3 regions of the Blautia sp. HCN-1074 genome follow, and region 2 is predicted to be linked to each of the others. Evidence: riboswitches for the same ligand, from Rfam matches in the RefSeq annotation. Region 2 holds a riboswitch; each other region holds the start of a gene.
The links. A riboswitch is a leader RNA that binds a small molecule or an ion and turns the genes downstream of it on or off. The one in region 2 is predicted to bind cobalamin.
Positions count from the first base shown of each region.

Region 1: linked by a shared signal. The riboswitch ahead of WKT11_RS15330 (cysteine-rich small domain-containing protein) and the one ahead of WKT11_RS16765 (ABC transporter substrate-binding protein) in region 2 are both predicted to bind cobalamin.
Region 3: linked by a shared signal. The riboswitch ahead of WKT11_RS15825 (leucine-rich repeat domain-containing protein) and the one ahead of WKT11_RS16765 (ABC transporter substrate-binding protein) in region 2 are both predicted to bind cobalamin.

Region 1 covers NZ_JBBKBP010000021.1:29,684-34,556, forward strand. Annotated here, with positions in the region: gene WKT11_RS15320 (BMC domain-containing protein) at 1-199, shown strand, start outside; gene WKT11_RS15325 (EutP/PduV family microcompartment system protein) at 242-748, shown strand; cobalamin riboswitch at 888-1,081, shown strand; gene WKT11_RS15330 (cysteine-rich small domain-containing protein) at 1,416-1,739, shown strand; gene WKT11_RS15335 (C1 family peptidase) at 2,366-4,663, shown strand; gene WKT11_RS15340 (hypothetical protein) at 4,686-4,873, shown strand, end outside.
Region 2 covers NZ_JBBKBP010000026.1:14,470-19,342, reverse strand. Annotated here, with positions in the region: gene WKT11_RS16785 (NYN domain-containing protein) at 1-51, opposite strand, end outside; gene WKT11_RS16780 (CGGC domain-containing protein) at 237-590, opposite strand; gene WKT11_RS16775 (ABC transporter ATP-binding protein) at 599-1,354, opposite strand; gene WKT11_RS16770 (FecCD family ABC transporter permease) at 1,354-2,439, opposite strand; gene WKT11_RS16765 (ABC transporter substrate-binding protein) at 2,454-3,554, opposite strand; cobalamin riboswitch at 3,670-3,943, opposite strand; gene WKT11_RS16760 (ABC-2 transporter permease) at 4,024-4,356, opposite strand; gene WKT11_RS16755 (ABC-2 transporter permease) at 4,332-4,691, opposite strand.
Region 3 covers NZ_JBBKBP010000022.1:66,153-71,025, reverse strand. Annotated here, with positions in the region: gene WKT11_RS15830 (adenosylcobinamide amidohydrolase) at 1-1,098, opposite strand, end outside; gene WKT11_RS15825 (leucine-rich repeat domain-containing protein) at 1,143-1,961, opposite strand; cobalamin riboswitch at 2,165-2,367, opposite strand; gene WKT11_RS15820 (hypothetical protein) at 2,880-3,785, shown strand; gene WKT11_RS15815 (IS110 family transposase) at 4,467-4,873, opposite strand, start outside.

The DNA of each region.
Region 1 (4,873 bases), on a different contig from region 2:
TACACCCTGGGAAGCAGTAGTTGTAGCGGCTGATGTGGCAGTAAAAAGTGCGAATGTAGAGATTGGCTTTATGGATCGTTTCAGTGGTTCACTGATTCTTACCGGAGGGCTGACAGAGGTTCAGACGGCAGTAGAAGAAGTCGTGAGATTTTTTAAAGAGGTATTAAAGTTTAAAACCTGTGCGATTCACAGAAGCTAGCATAGCCTATATTGGGAGAGCTGAAAGGAAAGAATACAAAATATGAAGAAGATATTTTTGATGGGCAGAAGCGAGGCTGGGAAAACTTCGCTTACGCAGGCTTTGAAAGGAGAAAAACTTCATTACATAAAAACACAGTATACAAATACGAACGATGATACGATTGATTCTCCAGGTGAGTATGCGGAATCTAAACATTTCAGTGTCGGGCTTGCATGCTTTTCATTTGAGGCAGATGTGATCGCTATGGTGCAGTCGGCAGATGAGCCTTTCAGCCTTTTTGGATATGGAAGTAATTCGTTTATTCTCAGACCACTGATTGGGATTATAACAAAGATAGATTCTCCATATGCAAATGTACCGATGGTACGACAGTGGATGATTAATGCAGGATGTGAACGTATTTTTCTGGTAAATAATGTTACCGGAGAAGGAATCGATGAGCTGAAGGAATATCTGGAGGAAGACCTTCCGCAGATTAGTCTGGAAGAAGCGAAATACAGACAGAGCCTGGGTTTAAATGAATGGGAACCCTTGCCAGAGAATTAAATATTATTTACTTCATAAGTTGCCAGAGTAGGATGGAAGTAATTCGTCATTAGAATAAGGATAACCGAAGAAATATAAAATTATATTGATAAATAGTTGACATTCTCATTACAAAATGTTACTATACAGTCAGTATAATTCCATACAGAACATATTAAGTGCTGATACTGTTTAAGAAACAGTACAGAAAGAGGGAATCAGGTGAGAAACCTGAGCGATCCGGTCACTGTAACAGAGGAGCAAATCTCAGAATGTCCATTGTGCCATAGCATGAGAAGGAGAGAGGAGCGATGAGCCTGGAGCCAGGAAACCTGCTTGGTATGGCGAGGTTAAACTTCCGTGTAAAGTGTAACAACCAACTCCGTTGAATCCGCAGCTTCGGAGTGTTGTCTGCTTTTATTTGAAGGCAGACATTTTTTATGGAATGCGCCTGTTCTTTATGAATTATACATGATTAAATGGCAGGCGATACTACTTCGGATTTATTCGTTCCCTCCGCGCACTCATGAACGGATTTTTTTCTACCCCGGGGTAGCATCGCTCCCTCTTATAATTACGTAATTTAAGAAATGCTGTAATGAATTTTTGATACTTTGTTATGCGAAGAGTGATTGATGATTCATTAGAGTATTTTTTTATATTATGTATGAGAAAGAAGGAAAAAGAAATGGAGAAACCTTATTGGGAGGGAAAAGAGTATTCTTATTTCAGCCATAAAAAATGCGAGTATTTTCCATGCCATAAGAATGCAGATCCGGATGATTTTAATTGTCTGTTCTGTTATTGTCCACTATATGCGCTGGGAGATAAATGCGGAGGGAATTTTCGATATACAGAGAATGGGATAAAGGATTGCACAAATTGTATGCTTCCACATAAAAGAAAAAGTTATGGTTATATTACGGGAAAATATCAGGAACTGTCGACGCTGATGAAGAAAATAAGAGAAAATGAGCAGACAGAGACCAAAATACCTCGAGGAATAAAATAAATTTGTGTGAAAAGCGGGAATGTGTCAGATTAGCCCAGATAAACGGGAACGATTTTTATTGTAATATACAATTAAGTTTGTTAGAATAAATACAACAAAAGAGAAGATCTGAAATGAAATAATACAGTTGTTGGAACAACCGGCAGCTAATATCTTCTTAAATATCAAAAACTTGAACGGATTTTTGTGTAAATTATTTTACATACACTCATGCACCGTTCGCACACTTTTCACCTGAACAAAAGAGAATGCGGCACAGGCATTTGACATCTTTTCCTGCCGGTATTTTTTCTGACTGGCAGAACCGGACATTTCTATTTTCTATATGTTTCCTCCTTGAAGCAAGAGTTCCATTGCCGAGGAAAAATTTTTTGGAATTTTATGCATGATTTGTATAGAGGATAAGAGGAGGAGTTCTTTTACTGTTATTAACAGAAGAAAAATAGATTGTAAAGATACAAGGTTGGAAGATATATTTGCTACATAGAACCGCCGGAAAGCATGAAGTTGCTATCTGGCGGTTTTGGTGTAACAGGAAATTTTACAAAGCAGGATTCTATATTGAAAAATGAAATTAAAAATGATACAATGCTATTATCTTTAAACATGGAGGAATTATCAGACATATGAAAAAAAGAACTACTGCTATACGTGTGCTATCGGCTTTTTTGACATCTGCCATGATTTGCGGTTCGATACCTGTAAAAGGTCAGGAGATGTTTGGAACTGGTATATATCAGGAAACGGAAGCAGAGGATATAGAAGAATTTCAGGATTCTCAGACAAATGATTTTGAGACAAATACGGAATCAGATACGGAATCAGATACAGAAGTATTTTCGTCTGACGATACAGAACAGGATTTCCAGGATGGGGAGACGTTGCAGGAGAATACAGAGGGAATCCGATATATCAAAGGACGACCGTTAACAGAAGAGGAGAAAGAAGAGCAATTAGAACCGTTTAAAAATCTGACATTACTAGATCCGGGACCAGAGGTGGAAAGTGATCTGACATCTGTTTATGCTGCCTATGGAAGCAGGGCCGCAGCCTTTTCATCTTATTATGATTCCAGACAAAAGGGACTGGTTACTTCTGTAAAAGATCAGCATCCATTTGGAACGTGCTGGGCATTTGGAATGGCAGCAATCATGGAGTCCTCTTTGCTGGCACAGAACAAGGGGACGTATGACTTGTCAGAGGAGCATCTGTCATATTTCTTTTCCAACAGGCAGAATGATCCGTTAGGAAATACTGCCAATGATATAAATTCTGTATTGGGAAATTACCATAATATAGGTGGCAATGATTACCTGGCGGCAGTTTTTCTCAGCACATGGTCAGGTATGACTACAGAGACAGATGTGCCGTTTCCTACAGACTCCTCACATAAACAGGATCTGACTGAGGCAATATCCGAAGATAAAGCGTACCATGCGGCTGCATATCTGAAAAATGCATCGTTTTCTGAATATAGCGAGGAGCGCATGAAAGAAATGTTGATGAATGATCATGCAGTATCTATCATGCTGTATATGTCGGAAAATTATGTCAATGCAGATACAGCGGCGTATTGTTACCCTGTAAACAGAACTTCGGGAAAAATAATCAATCACATTGTAACAGTAGTGGGATGGGATGATAATTATTCCAAAAACAATTTCCTGTCCAGTTCTAATGTGACACAGGATGGTGCCTGGATTATAAAAAACAGCTGGGGAAATCAAAAAGGTGATGATGGATACTATTATCTTTCTTATCAGGATCCAAATATCAGCAACCTGGTAACGGCAGAGGCAGTGACGATTGCAGATCAGAAATATAAAAATAATTATTTTTATGATGGATCTTCAGCGATTTCTTCTATAAAAGTACAGCCGGGACAATCAGTGGCTGCTGTTTACGAGGCAAAGGCTGGTAATGGAAAAGAAGAGGCGTTGGGCGAAGTTAATGTAGTTACCATGAATGATAATGCTTCTTATAAGATTCAGATATACACAGATATCACAGATCCTTCTGATCCGGAAAGCGGTACAGCTGCATATGCGACACCTTATGAATTTGAACAGCCGATCGCCGGAGTGCAGACGATTACAGTGCCGGAAGTGGTTTTGAAACAGGGAAGCCGTTATTCGGTGGTGATTACAAATGCTGGAATCAGCTATATCAGCTTCGGAGTGGAAGCAAATGCCAGCTATAGGACTTCGGGAGGCAGTAACTGGTTTTCTTCCACGGCAGGGATAGAGAATAATCAGACATTTCATAAAAGCGCAGCGGCTACAGCGAAATGGTCAGATGGAAAGACTAAAAACTGGTCGGCAAGAATTAAGGCACATACAAGAACGTTAAGTCAATCCTGGGTACCGGATACACCGGTATTTCAGGTGAAGGCATATAATTCAGGATATAATCTTGTCTCATGGAAAGAAGTTCCTCAGGCGTCAGGATATTATGTTTACAGAAAACCTGCAACAGGTGGCTCATGGTCAAGAATTGCAACAGTTAAGAATTCAGTACTTCAATATAAAGACAGTAAGGTTACGGCGAATGCATCGTATCGATATACTGTACGGGCATACTATCAGGCAAATGGGAAAAATTATTTAAGTAAGTATACAACAGGCCCTGTGATTAAGGCGGCACCGGCATTACAGAAGGTTTCTTCTGTGAAATCAGAAACGAACGGAATCCGCATTCGTTGGAGTACACAGAAGAAATGTGACGGATATTACATTTATAGAAAGAAAAAAGGTGGATCTTATCAACTGATCAGGAAAATTTCTGATAAAAATTTCTCATCATATCTGGACAAAAAAGCCCAAAAAGGTGTATCATACTACTATGCGGTAAAAGCATATGTAAAAGAACCTTATGGAAACACTTACAGCAAATATAAGAGCTCATCTGCTGTAAAAAGAAAATAATAAATGATGAAGGAAAATGATTATGAAGAGAAAGTTAGGGGCAATAATAGCGACAGCTTTATGTTTTATCCTGACAGCGGTATCTGTTTACGCTGATGATGGGAAAAGCCAGAATCCGGATTATGTGACAGATTATTACATGATCGTGCAGAGCGCGCAGGGTGGCGTGGATATTTATGATGAGGCAGCTCCACAGAGCGTGAAATTAAA
Region 2 (4,873 bases):
AGTCTTACCAGCATCTACGTGCGCAAGGATACCAACAACCAGTTTCTCCATTGTAGTTAAAAACTCCTTTTTCTTTATGAGTCGCTGTCTCTTTCATAAATAACTTTTAAATAAAATTCCCCTGTTAAAATACAATTTTAACACAATGATAAAGAGAAATCCATTGTAGTTCTGCCTTTAAATACAAAAAGAGCCTGCAACCGTCATAAATGCAGGCCCTTTCTAATCATTTTATTCTATTCTTTATGCGTCCCTCTTATAACTTTAATTCCACGTTCTTCTAACATCTCACAGATCTGTGTCATCCTCGGACATTCATGTTTCCCATCTGAAAGGCGACAGACGCCTACATGAATAATGTTGATCTTCTCATTAACCAGTTTGTCTATCTTTTCCAGAATTCCCTTGTCCTCTGCAGGTTCTGTTGGATTTACGTTTTTGCATCCGTTGCAGGTCATAAGTGCTGCCAGGTAAGTGTCCTCAGGATAATCCTGAAAGAAATCAGTTCTGTTCTGAAAGGCTGACAGGCAACCTACTCTGGCACATACCGCGTTAGAGTGAAGACATGTTAAAATCCCAATCTTGTTCACCTTTTTCCTCACAAAAACAAAATATGCATTTTCCCAAGACTATCATATACAACTTCCGCTTCTACCTTATAAATTCTGCGGATCAGTTCGGGAGTGAGTACTTCCTGTGGAGTTCCATAGCTTTCCAGTACACCATCTTTCAATACATAAATCTTATCGCAGTACGCCGCAGCAATATTCAGGTCATGAATAGCAGAAATAACTGTCACATTCAGTTTCTTTACCAGTTCCATCAGCATGATCTGATGTGTGATGTCCAGATGGTTCGTCGGCTCGTCAAGGATCAAGGCAGGTGTCTGCTGTGCCAGTGCCCTTGCCAGAATTACTCTCTGCTGTTCTCCACCTGAAAGAGTCGAGAATGTGCGGTCTGCAAACGTCTCCATCTGCACTGTTTTCAATGCTTCATCCACAATCTGATAATCTTTCGCATTATCCCGTTCCAGAGTTTTTTTATGAGGTGCTCGTCCCATAAGAACAACCTCTCGCACTGTGAAATCAAAATTGTAGTAATTATGCTGTGCCACAACCGCCATTTTCCTTGCAGAACTCTTGACACTCATAGAATGAAGTTCCTCTCCATCCAGATAAACAGCACCTGCATCTGGCTTCAGAATACGGTAGATACATTTTAACAACGTCGACTTTCCGCTTCCATTTGGCCCGATGATTCCTACCAGTTCTTTGTCCTGTGACTCTATGGAAATGCCTTTTAATATCTGTCGGGCGTGAAATCCAACCTGAATATCTTTTGTAGTGATCTTCATTACTTGCTACCTCCAAATCCATAGGATTTCCGCACAAGCAGATAAATAAAGCATGGAGCACCGATAATTGATACCAGCACACCAATCGGCATCTCAGAATTCTTCAGGATCACACGACATGCCACATCACACCAGATCAGAAAAGACGCGCCAAGAAGTGCGCTCAGTGGAAGTAATCTTCTGTGGTCAGTTCCAAACAGAATCCTGACTACATGAGGAATCACAAGTCCTACAAATCCGATCACGCCAGCACAATATACGGCAAATCCAATCATTACAGAAGCAACAATCAGGTAAAATGTTCTCAATCTGTGTAAATCTGTTCCAAGTGTGATAGAAACTTCATCTCCCAAAAGCATCAGATTCAGATTTCGATACTGTGTCCAGAAGATGACCACACATATCAGAGTAACCGGAAGCATCACACCTACTCTGGCCCAGCTTGCCCCTGCAAGACTTCCCATGCTCCATTTCATAACTTCCGTAGCTGCATTTTTGTCATTTGTAATGTAAATAACAAAATTTGAAAAAGCAGAGCATACCGCACTGACCGCCATTCCGGCAAGGATCAGCTTAGCTGATGTTGCCTTTCCTCCCATATTTGCAATAGCAATAACTGCAAAGGAGGTGATCATCGCGCCAATAAAAGCAGTAACTCCGACAGAGTTCCCGCCAAGAAAGCTTCCGATTCCGAGCATGATTGCCAGCGTTGCACCAAGGGATGCACCAGATGAAATACCCAGTACATAAGGATCTGCCAGCGGGTTCTGCACGATTGCCTGCATTACTACGCCACATACAGAAAGAGCCATTCCAACTGCCAGAGCCAACAGGACTCTGGGCAGTCGGATCAGCCATACAACATCGTGAATTGCACCTTCTGCATAGGCAGACAGACTTTTTATATGAAATAATTTATAAACAATGACACTGTACACATCCTTCAGCGACAGATCAGCATTACCAAAAGTAATCGCCGCAAGTATGGAAAAAATAAGAAATCCTGCAAGTCCGATGAGGACTGCCACATACATGGATGTTCTGAGCACACTGCCTTTTTTTGTCTGTGAAACCTGTTCTTTCACTGTATTTTCCTCAATCAGTCAAGATTAACGTCCGGGTATAATCCTTTTGCAAATGTTTCGATTCCATCCTGTGTACGTGTTGCACTTGCATACATCTCGCTGAGCATGATCGGATAAACACGACCGTTCTTTACAGCGTCAAGACTCTGAAGTGCTTCGTCATCCTGAATAACTGCAAGCTGGTCATTCTTAACTGTTTCCGGATCATCTCCTGCATATGGCATATATACTACGAAAATTACGTCAGGATTTGCTGCAATAATATCTTCTTTTCCAACTGTAGAAGCATCCGGGTTTGCCAGAGTCGCACCTAACTGTGTTACCATATCTCCACCAAGGCTCTTTGCACCATAGTTTGTGATATCTTCTCCAAGAGGTTCCAAAACCATTACGCTTGGTTTCTCTTCTACATCTGCTGTTGCTGTAAGAGTTTTATCGATCACTGCCTTTGCATCATCTACGATTGCCTGTGCTTTGTCCTGTACATCAAAAATCTTTCCAAGGTTTAAAATATCTGTAAATTCATTTTCCAGAGTTCTGTCTCCGTCAGGGCGTGTGTTTGTGTTGTAATAGGTGTTGCAGCCTTTGTCGATCCAGTCTGTTACATTTCCGAGGTTTTTATCAGAGAACAGGGAACTCCAGGATAAGATCATGTCTGGCTCCAACATCGTTACAGTCTCAAGGGATGGGGTAAATTCATCAAGATAATTTGTTTTAGAGAATGCTTCTTTGAGATCATCCGGAACTTCATTATCAAGACCCGCTGTAGCTACAAGGCGGTCTTCCAGTCCAAGTTTCAGCATAGTTTCAATGCTTCCCTGATATACAGCAAGAACTTTCTCCGGTGCCTTTTCATAGGTTGTTTCAATTTCATTTCCATCATAATCATAGGTTGTGATGGTCAGAGGATATTCTGTCTTTGTACCTTCTGCGTCTGCTGTTTTATCTGCATCTGCTGAATCCTGTGCGTCTGCATCTGCTGCCGGCTGGTTGTCCTCTTTGATCGTCTCAGAGTCTGCTCTCTCTGCTGCAAAAGCTGCCGGAGCTGCGGAAACTACCATAGCTGCTGCCATCATAATTGCCATAATTCTTGTAGATAAATACCTGTTTTTCATTTGACTTCCTCTCTTTTCGTATATGTCGTTTACTTGTTCGTGTAACCGAAAAGATGGAACTTCAGAAAAAGTAAAATAGAAGTGATAAAAATAACGGATACTTTTTACGGAAGCTCCTTCTTTACACTGTCAGGCAGGTTTCCTGACTCACAGATCACAGAAAGTTTCCACAAAATAAAAACTGATACAACATCCATGCTTCAGCAGTTCATGAATGTTGTATCAGAAATATTTCCAGATACTCTCTGGCAGCCGGATTCCGCCTTCTCACATATTTATGCAATGACATATTACAATCCCGCTTTTTTCTGTATACAGTGGCCGCAACCGTTCAGGCATTTCACCTGATTCCCTCTCACATTATCATACACAGAATCTGCATATGATAATGTTCACTTAACAGCTATTCAATTACGCTGATATAATTTTAGCACACTGCATTTATAATTACAACTATATTCGAGACACATCAAAATTCTTTCTTCTCCATAAGCCGTACACTACCCCAATAAGACCCCATATATACAATTACTGTGAACAATGCAACTCCAGCCAATACCATTCCCCAGTTCAGTCCATTCAGCCATGCATCGACTGCGTCTGCTGAAAGTCCAATTGTTTTTATCAGAGTATAAACTACGGCAATTATAATAGCCCACATGACCATTGCAATATAACGTCCTTTTTCCGCTCCAAAATGTATTACAAGCGGGAGTGATGCCGTCAACATAAGAAGTGCCAGTGGAATGTATATCAGGCTGCCGATGATAGTCTCACTCAGGCACCCTTGAAGCTCAGGCACCCTTGAAGCTCTGCCACGCCTTTGCAGATCACTCCCGTTATCGTTGTAATTCCCCACGCTGCAGCCGTAAGCCCTGCTCCCAGCAGATATTTCTCTGCCACATATTGTTTTCTGGTAACCGGCAAGGTCATAAGAAATGCAAGACCATTATCAAACTCATCATAACTTATAGTCGTAATGGCAAAAATTGCTGTGACAAACGTAAAATATCCTGTAGCAAAACTGATACTTCCGCTTCCTGCCAGATTCAGGATGACTCCCATTACAATAACCAAGATAAAAAACTGTTTCTGCTGTTTCATCAGTTCTATATCCTTTACAAATAATCCCTTCATACCTGTTCCTCCATCATCATTTCAAAAAGATTTCTGATTTCCTCATCGTCCAGTCCACTTCTTCTGCCCTTCATAATTGCCTGCTCCAGATCATGATATAACTGTTGTCAACTGTTTTATACTGTTATACATCGTATTTATTTGCTTATAATCAAAAATGGATATTCAACCTTATTTCCAGC
Region 3 (4,873 bases), on a different contig from region 2:
ATAACAGATTAAAATATAAATCAGCTGTTCTTTAAGTGAAAATGTTTTCAGTACTTCGTTCTTCCATACATCTTCAGGATAAACATCGCCCAGATAAGTATCCCGTCCACAGTACAGTCCATAAAGAAGCAGCCTTTTTCCCTCTCGGACAGCCTCCGGTTCCATGATTAGTCCCCAGCGAAGCTGATCCATCAGATGAAGATAAAGAGACACACATAAAACCAGATTGCTGTTTCTGTTTCGCGATAGAAGTATTCCTTCCAGCTCAGAAGCTTTCTTAAAACTAATATTGTATGCATGAAAAAGAATCTCATGCTCTGTATAAAAATCCCACAGAGTTCCCGGGGTGATTCCATATCTGCCAGTACGAACAAGAACCTGAAACTGTCTCGGACCACAGGCAGCTGTCTGTTTCATCAGGGCATGTTTTACTGCCATACGGACTGCCCTGCCAATCAGCTCTCCAAGCTTGGAATGTCCGGAGGCATCGGTAAGTGTCAGCTCTCCCTCCATAGCCGAGGCAATCACCATTCCGTCAGTACCAGAACCTGTCGCGATTTCTTCTGAATAACAGCTTCCAAGTAAGAGATGTGAAACGGCCGCTGCTTTTGCCTCCGAAGCAATCATCATTGAGCGGACCATGGCTGCCTCTGTAACATTCTGATTGATATAGATAAAAACATTGATCGTACCGGGTGGCAGCATCTCGTAAGCGCCGTTTCTTTCATAGTAAGAAGAAGGATCTCCCGGACACATTCCGTTTGAATCAATTCCCCCTGTAACAGCAGCAGTCACGGATAACTCCTGATAACAGATTTTCTCAACAGCACACAGTTCAGTCCATGCCGCTGTGCTGAGTGCGGTTGCTGTCTGCGGATCAATTCCCAGCTCTTTTGTATGAATGTTCAGGTCTTCCTCATAGGTGTTTCCAAGCATTTCACATTCATAGGCACCATTCATGCAGTTGATATTTAAAGCATGCGTGAGATGAGCAGTGATCCCGCCATTAAGAGGACTGGTGCTAAGAACCCTTGTTTTTCCCGGAAAAGAAAAAACAGTACATCCCTTCTTTTGAAAATAAGTAAAAGTATCATTCATAAACATTCCTCTTTTTTGTCTGTTCAATACAGATTTTGTTGTTATTAGGAAAAGTATTCTACTTTGAATCCTGACTGCTGGCAGTATCTGTCTACTTTAGAACCTTTATAACAGCGGATCGTAGCCGCTTTGTTGATGATCCATTCCCCGATAAATTCAGGATCATGGCGAATCTCCAGATACTGCAGGCGGTTACATCCATGAAAGATCCATTTTCCAAGGTATCTGACATTGGGCGGAATCACCACAGAGGTCAGATTACAGCACTTAAAAAAAGCACTCTCATCAAGGACTTCCAGCGAATCAGGCAGCTGCAGCGAATCCATTCCGCAGAAATAGAAAGCCTGCTTTCCGATAACCCTTAAATCCCCCCCCGGAAAAGAAATACAACTCAGTTTCTTACATTTATAAAAAGCCCTGTCATCGATTTCTTCCAGAGAGGCAGGGAAAACAACTTCCGTAAGAGTAGCGCATTCTGAAAAGGCATTCGGACCGATAAATGTCAGTTTGCTGTTCGGGGCGAACTCCAGACTGTTCAGTTTTCGGCCATTGTTAAATGCATTTTTTGGAATACTGGTAAGGCTGGCGGGAATTTTGACTTTTTTCAGAGAAATGCAGTCTGAAAATACCCCTATGCCAAGTTTTTGCAGATGTTCAGGAAGCTCTATTCTGCTTAACCGGGAACATCCCTGAAAGGCTTTGTTTCCAATCTGTTCCATTTCATAGGGAAATACCACAGAACGAATATCAGGTCTGTTAAAAAAGGTTTCTGCTGAGATAGAGCGGCAGTTTTGTGGAAGTTCCATATTCTTCTCAATATACTGTCCGCAGTTACGACGCGTAAGTGTCAGAGAATTTGACATAAAAAAATACTCCTTTGCTGATAGACAATGTTGTTTTCTCTGCATGGGAGTAGTATGGACTATGATAAAAATAACAAGGTACCAATAACTGCCGGTGTTCTATATTCCTTAAAAGGAACAGAGAAAACATATGTAAGGATGATACTTCTGTAAAAAAGAGAACACTAAAGAAGATCACCCTTCCATTTCCTATTGCGTGTAGTTAATGGCGGCAGTTTATAGCAGGTATTCTGACTCACGCAGTAACGCCATGTCTCTCCTTCTCGCATAACGATGCAATGGATATGAGATATGGCTGCACGTATACAGCAGCACGACTGTTCAGGATTCTGACCTGATTCCCTCTTAGCTGAAAGTCCGACATTTCTATACCGTGACTGACAGAACTAAAAACCGGTAATTGTCAATGAATGTTCGATTAAATTGTATTATACGTATTATACACTTTTTTGGAGAAAAGACAACAAATTTTTTGAGGGGGAGACAAAATCAGGGAGGGGACGCGCAGGGAAAGCGTTTCTTTTCTGTGCGCTGGTTATTGGATGTGTGGGGATTTGTATGATTTGCAGGTAATGTTTTTGGTTTTGAAATAGTAGTTGAATAGTAATTGAACAGTAATGTGTGAAATAGTGCTTGATTTTTGAAACAGCGTATTTTAGACTATAGATTATAGTGAAAATCTTATATTACTCGTGCCAGGTCTGGCGGTTCATAACGGGTTTCTCTGGCGTTCGCCGACATTTTCACAAAGATAATTTAAATTTTATAGTGGTAAAGCAAACGTTCCTGAATATTATAACATTCTGCCCGTTGGCTTTGCCTGAACGGGAGGTGGGAATAAAACAGTTCATGTTTGATTAAGGGGTGTTTTGGAGGTTCTCAAAGCTCTGGGAAAATGTTATAATAAGGAGGAATTAAATGAACAATACGATTTTTGATGATGTGTTCCGTACTATGGTTGAAAAGATACCACGGCTGGTTATACCATTGATCAATGAAGTGTTTCATACATCCTATCCGGAAGATGTAGAGATCACGCAGCTTCGCAATGAGCACCAGCAGGCGGACGGGGAGGTCATCACGGATTCCTGTCTTCTGATCGGGAAGAAGATGTATCATATTGAATGTCAGAGTACGGATGATACGACAATGGCAGTGCGTATGATAGAGTATGACTTTGCGATTGCTATTGAATATGCGGCAAAGCAGGGACGAAGGTATGAGATAGAGTTCCCGAGATCCTGCGTGTTGTTTTTGAGAAGTTCGGGGAATACGCCGGATTTTCTGGAAACGAATGTGATTTTTCCGGATGGGAGAAAGCAGATGTACCGCGTACCAACTGTAAAAATGGCTGATTATACAGCGGAAAGTATTTTTGAGAAAAATCTGCTGATGCTGCTTCCGTTTTATATCATGAGATATGAGAAAAGAGCCCATGATATGAGGGAGAATCCCCGGTTATTTCAGACATTGTTGAATGAGTATGAGGAGATACGTGTAAAGCTTGAAAAGGAACTGACAGGATCTGGAAGGTCGGAATTATATACGGATCTGATAAAACTGATTGTAAAAATCTCGGACTATATCTTCCAGGATGAAGAGAAGATCCAGAAAGGGATAGGTGATGCTATGGGTGGAAAAGTTTTGGAACTGGAATCGGAAAGGTTAAGAGCGGAAGGAAAAGCAATTGGCGAAGTCAGAGGAGAAGAACGCCTTAGTGTTTTGATTAATAAACTTATTCTTGATAAGAGAAATGATGAGATTCAGATCGTAGTGACAGATGCTAAAAAGCGCAGACAGTATTATGATGAGTATGGGCTTTAGAACAGAGTGTGGAAGATCATTCCTTTGATTTGTATATTCCACATTGTGGAGATTCTGTAAAAGAGTGTTTTCTCAGACGTATTCCGGGAATAATAAGGGAAGTAATTATTTGTATTACTATTCACTGGTAGTATCCCGCGAGGTGTTTTTTGTGAGCGAAGGTCACAGAAAACCCGAGAAATACCGCGCGAATTTATGCGTTTAGCATAAATTCTGTGCATCGCGTAGCGTGTTACTGGGCACGGAGTGAACAGTAATTTATTTGTAATCGGGATATTGACAAATTATGGACAAAATGTTAAGATGGTTTCGTAAAAAACGAATAGCGTTTAGCGCACATGTACAGCTCATTACTACGGTAATGATTGAAGAATCGTTGGGTGAGAATCCCAAACAGGGTTCCGTTCCCTTGCAGTATATTTAGTCTGCAGTTCACTGTATTCTTGTAATGGTATTCAAAGGGAATACTATAATGCGAAGGATATGAGTGAAAGTTCAATCTGTACATTATATTCCCTGCCAGTATGGTGGGGATTTTTTTTGCACTTGCTACGAAAATAAAACACGTAGCAAAAAACTGAACCTTGACAACAAATGTTTTCAACAATTATGAAAGCATCACTATAAAGCAGTCACAGTATTGGCTGCCTGTAGTGAGATATTGATCGTATTTAAGAAAGGCTAGCTTTGAGCTTCCACATGATAACCATGCTTTTCCAATTCCCGTATATAACGAGAAAGCTGTTTTTGTTCACAGTGCTTACGTCTTGTTTCAAAACAGGATTCGTCAAATAGAGTTCCTTGTTTTAACATTGTGTAGATGATGACAAGAAGTTTTCGGGCAAGTGCGACAATCGCTTTTTTGGCTCCTTTTTTCTGTTTGATTCTCCAGTACCATGCCGAAAGATAAGTGTTGCGTTTCCCTGCAATCACCCAGGCAATTTCGCAGAGCATACTTTTTATGTAAGGATTGCCTTTTGTGACAGAGGTGCTTTTTCGTTTTCCAGCACTTTCGTTATTACCTGGGCACAAACCGGCCCATGAGCAGATGTGTTCCGCAGTTTTAAACGGCTTCATATCAATACCGA